2 regions of the Roseateles sp. GW821-FHT03B02 genome follow, and region 1 is predicted to be linked to the other one. Evidence: predicted binding sites of a transcription regulator. Region 1 holds the regulator's gene; the other holds the start of a gene.
What was found. Region 1 encodes FNR, which switches genes on or off when oxygen is low (the NO sensors DNR and NnrR bind a similar motif). Its sites were predicted from a motif close to TTGATNNNNATCAA; they were not measured.

Region 1 (2,386 bases):
CATAGGCGTACATCGCGATGCGGTCGGGCCGCAACTCGGCCACCTGCGCAATGGTGCGGGCAAAGCTCGCCGGCGTCTGCAGCGGCAGGCCGTAGATCAGGTCGACGTTGGTGGACGAGAAGCCCAGCTCGCGGGCGTTCTGCATCAGCGCGGCCACCTGCTCCAACGGCTGCACGCGATGCACGGCCTTCTGCACGGCGGCGTCGAAATCCTGCACGCCGAAGGACAGGCGGTTGAAGCCCAGCGAGCGCAGATGCGCCAGCCGGCCCGCATCCACCGTGCGCGGATCCACCTCGACCGAGACCTCGGCGTTCGGCAGGATCCTGAAGCGCCGGCGCAGGGCGTCCATCAGCGAGGTCAGCTCGACGTCGGACAGGAAAGTGGGGGAGCCGCCGCCCAGGTGCAGCTGCGACACCGGGGCCGTGCCGCCCAGGGCTTCGGCGACGAGATCCATCTCCACCTCCAGCGCGGCCAGGTACGGCGCGGCGCGCTCGTGGTGCTTGGTGATGATCTTGTTGCAGGCGCAGTAGTAGCAGAGCTGCTCGCAGAACGGGATGTGGACGTAGACGGACAGCGGCTGCACCGTGCCGCGTTGGCGCAGCGCCTGCAGATGCTGGGGCCCCTGGTAGGCCTCGACGAGGCGGTCGGCCGTGGGATAGGACGTGTAGCGCGGGCCTGCCACGTCGTGGCGGCGCAGCAGGTCGGCATCGATGGGGCGGTCTGTGACGGCTGGCATGCCGCCACTGTGCCGGCAGCCACCGGGCCGGGCGTTGATCCAAGTCAAGGCTGCAGCGCAGGCCGCCGAGAACAATGCGTTTCATGCTGACCCCTCTCACCCGCCCGATGAGCGTGCCGATCACCCCAGACATGCCCGCGCAGCCCGGTGCCGCGACGCTCGAACCGCTGCGGGTCGCCTGTGCCAGCTGCAATCTGCGTGAACTCTGCCTGCCGGTGGGGTTGAGCCCGGCCGATCTGCAGCGCCTGGACGGGCTGGTGGAGAAGCGCCGCAGCGTTCAGCGAGGCGACCACCTGTTCCGCAACGGCGACCGCTTCGAGGCGTTGTACGCCGTGCGCACCGGCTTCTTCAAGACCTGCGTGGGCAGCGAGGACGGTCGCGACCAGGTGACCGGTTTTCAGATGGCCGGCGAGTTGCTCGGACTGGACGGCATCAGCAGCGACCAGCACCACTGCGATGCCGTCGCGCTGGAGGACTCCTCCGTCTGCGTGATCCAGTACCGCGACCTGGAGGAGCTGTCGCGCGAATTCACGCTGCTGCAGCACCAGTTCCACAAGATCATGAGCCGCGAGATCGTGCGCGACCACGGCGTCATGCTGCTGCTGGGCAACATGCGCGCCGAGGAACGCTTGGCGGCGTTCCTGCTGAACCTGACGCAGCGCCTGCAGGCGCGCGGCTTCTCGTCGAGCAGCCTGGTGCTGCGCATGACGCGCGAGGAGATCGGCAGCTACCTCGGCCTCAAGCTCGAAACCGTCAGCCGCACCTTCTCCAAGTTCCAGGAAGACGGCGTGCTGGACGTCAAGCAGCGCCAGATCACCGTGCTCGATCCTCAGGCCTTGCAGCGTCTCATTTCCAACGCCGCCTGCTGACCGGGCAGGCTCGGGGGTCATTTGCTGCAGCGCAGCAAATGAGGCGTAGCATGGCTTCATGCGTCCCCAAGTCCTCATTATCGGCTGCGGGTTCGGCGGCCTGGAGGCGGCGCGAGCCCTCGCCGCTGCCGAGGTCGACGTCACCGTCGTCGACAAGACCAACCACCACCTCTTCCAGCCCCTGCTCTACCAGGTGGCCACGGCCGGCCTGTCGGCCCCGTCCATTGCGGCGCCCATCCGCCACCTGTTCCGCCGCCAGCCCAACGTGACGACACTGCTGGGCGAGGTCACCGCCCTCGACGCCCGCGCACAGACCGCCACACTGAAGGACGGCGCCACGCTGTGCTGGGACCACCTCATCGTCGCGGCCGGCGCCACCCACAGCTATTTCGGCCGCGACGACTGGGCTGCATTCGCACCGGGCCTGAAGACGCTGCAGGACGCCTTCGAGATCCGCCGCCGCGTGCTGCTCGCCTTCGAGGCCGCCGAGCGGGAGGACGACCCGGTCAAGCGCGTGGCGCTGCTGCAGTTCGTCGTTGTCGGCGCCGGGCCGACCGGGGTGGAGCTGGCCGGCACCTTCGCGGAGATCGCACGCCACACGCTTCCGGGCGAGTTCCGCCGCATCGACCCCAGGCAGGCCCGCGTGCTGCTGGTGGAAGGGGGCTCGCGCGTGCTGCAGGCCATGCCAGAGACCCTGAGCGAGCGTGCCCGCGAGCAGCTGGCTGCGCTGGGTGTGGAAGTGATGCTGGGCGCGCGGGTGAGCGGCATCGACGCCGAGGGG
Region 2 (2,386 bases), on a different contig from region 1:
GCAGGTCCAGGCGCAACTCGGGGTGCCGGCGCAGCAGCTCCGCCAGCACCGGCATCAGCACCTTGCGGCCGTAGGTGATGGGCGCGTCGATGCGCAGCACGCCGCCCACCGTCGCACGCGTGCCGGCGGCCTCGGCCTGCAGGTCGTCCAGCTCGGCCAGCACGCGCTCGCAGCGGCGGAACAGGCGCTCGCCGTCCGGCGTCAGCGACACCTGGCGCGTCGTGCGATGAAAGAGCCGAACGCCCAGCGAGGCTTCCAGCCGCGCCACGCTCTTGGCGATGGTGGAGGGCGTGCCGCCGAGGTCGCGCGCGGCCGCGGCGAAGCTGCCGCGACGAGCCGTCTGGGCAAAGGCAATGAGCGGCTGCAGTCCCTGCATGGCAGACCTCGATTAAGGAATTTCTTTCGGCAATGTTATTCATCTCACGCCTCTTCACGGTCTAGTCATCGGCCCGGACACTGCGACTCCCTTCTCTCGAACCGCACGGAGTCTTCATGTATGTCCTTGAACAATCCCCTCCCCAACTGACCGAGCTGCCGGGCGTCGCCCATGCCACCTGGGCCGGCGCGCCGGAAGGCTTGCAGCAGCTCTCCGTCTGGCGCCAGAGCATGGCCCCCGGCTGCGCCACGCCGCCGCATATGCACGACTGCGACGAGGTCGTGTTCTGCCTGGCCGGCAACGGCGAGGTGCATGTGGACGGCCAGGCGCTGCGCTTCGACGCCAGCCAGCTGCTGGTGCTGCCCGGCGGCCGGCCCCACCAGATCTTCAATACCGGCAGCGTGCCGCTGGAGACGCTGGCGGTGTTCGGCCAGACGCCGGCGCCGACACGCTGGCCGGACGGCCGCGAGCTGCAACTGCCCTGGCGCAGCTGAGGCGGTGGCGGGGCGGCCGCGCTGTTGCGCGGAGCCCCAAGCAATCTGGCCCGAGATTGACCCAGCACAAAGCCACACCGCCTCCGCGGGCAGGGCGGCGCGACCATGTTGCGCTGCATCAAATTCGCCGGAGGACGCCCGGCGTGGAATGACTCCATCGGGGCGCCGCCCCATTCACAGGAGCCATCCATGTTCAAGCAAGTTCCCGCCCTCGTCGCCGTTCTCGCCGCCCTGGCCGCCCCGCTGGCCCAGGCCGACGAAGGCCCCCTGCTGGTGCGCGTGCGCGCCCTGCATCTCGACTCGGCCAACAAGGACAGCACGGGCCTGGGCCTGTCGATCAACAACAAGACCTTCCCCGAGATCGACTTCAGCTACTTCATCGCTCCGAACATCGCGGCCGAGCTGATCCTGACCTATCCGCAGAAGCAGCGCCTGTACTCCAACGGCGCCGAGATCGGCTCGCTCAAGCACCTGCCGCCGACGCTGACGCTGCAGTACCACTTCAACCCGACCGGCACCGTGCGCCCCTACGTCGGCGCCGGCGTGAACTACACCAACTTCTCGTCGGTCGAGTTCGCTCCCGCCGTGGCCGCGGCACTGAAGCCCGGCATCAAGCACAACAGCTTCGGCGCGGCCTTCCAGATCGGTGCCGACGTCGAGATCACCAAGGGCACCTACCTGAACTTCGACCTGAAGAAGGTTCAGCTCGGCACGACCGTTTACTCCAACGGTGCGTCTGCCGGCAAGTTCAAGGTCAACCCGACGCTGGCCAGCGTGGGTCTGGGCTGGCGCTTCTGACGCCCAAGCGCCCATAACTTCCGCTCATGTAAATGAGCGCTTTACGTGAGCGGGCGTAACGGCCCAGCCAGCAGAATGCGCGGCCATGAGCCGCCTCCTCCTCGCGCTGGCCGCGCTGTGTGCCTGCGCTGTCAGCGCGGCCCAGACGCCCGCTCCCCCGAAGCCCCCGGCCGCCGCCAGCGCCCCCGCTGCGGCGGCCAGCGGCGTGGCCAACCGGCTGGACCGCGTCGAGGTCAGCAGCGGCCCCACGGCCAACAGCCGCCGCCGCAACAGCACGGCCAGCAAGATCGTCATCGAGCGCGAGGACCTGGACCGTTATGGCGATACCGTGCTGGGCGACGTGCTGCGCCGCCTGCCCGGCGTGACCCTCGGCGGCCGCCCAGGCCGCGGTGGCGACATCCGCATGCGCGGCCTGGGCGCCGGCTTCACGCAGATCCTCGTCGACGGGGAGCGCGCCCCCGCCGGCTTCGCGGTGGAAGACCTGCCGCCCGACCAGGTCGAGCGCATCGAGATCTACCGCGCCCCCACCGCCGAGACCGGCGCACGGGCCATCGCCGGCACCATCAACATCATCCTGCGCGAGCCGCTGCAGAAGGCCAACCACGAGCTGCGCTTCACGCTGGGCCGGGACCGCGGCGAGCCGCAGGCCGACTTCAGCTGGACGCGCAACCTCAAGTGGGGCGGGCCGAACGGCGACGAGTTCGTCGGCGCCATGTCC

Region 2: AC07VX_RS10775 (OmpW/AlkL family protein) is a predicted target of FNR. The motif match lies at 979-992, and genes of this name have one in related genera.

What each region holds. Positions count from the first base shown of each region.
Region 1 covers NZ_JBWKUV010000013.1:19,554-21,939, forward strand. The annotation lists gene hemN (oxygen-independent coproporphyrinogen III oxidase) at 1-736, opposite strand, end outside; gene fnr (fumarate/nitrate reduction transcriptional regulator Fnr) at 868-1,605, shown strand; gene AC07VX_RS25290 (NAD(P)/FAD-dependent oxidoreductase) at 1,664-2,386, shown strand, end outside.
Region 2 covers NZ_JBWKUV010000003.1:215,931-218,316, forward strand. The annotation lists gene AC07VX_RS10765 (LysR family transcriptional regulator) at 1-376, opposite strand, end outside; gene AC07VX_RS10770 (cupin domain-containing protein) at 493-870, shown strand; gene AC07VX_RS10775 (OmpW/AlkL family protein) at 1,060-1,668, shown strand; gene AC07VX_RS10780 (TonB-dependent receptor plug domain-containing protein) at 1,754-2,386, shown strand, end outside.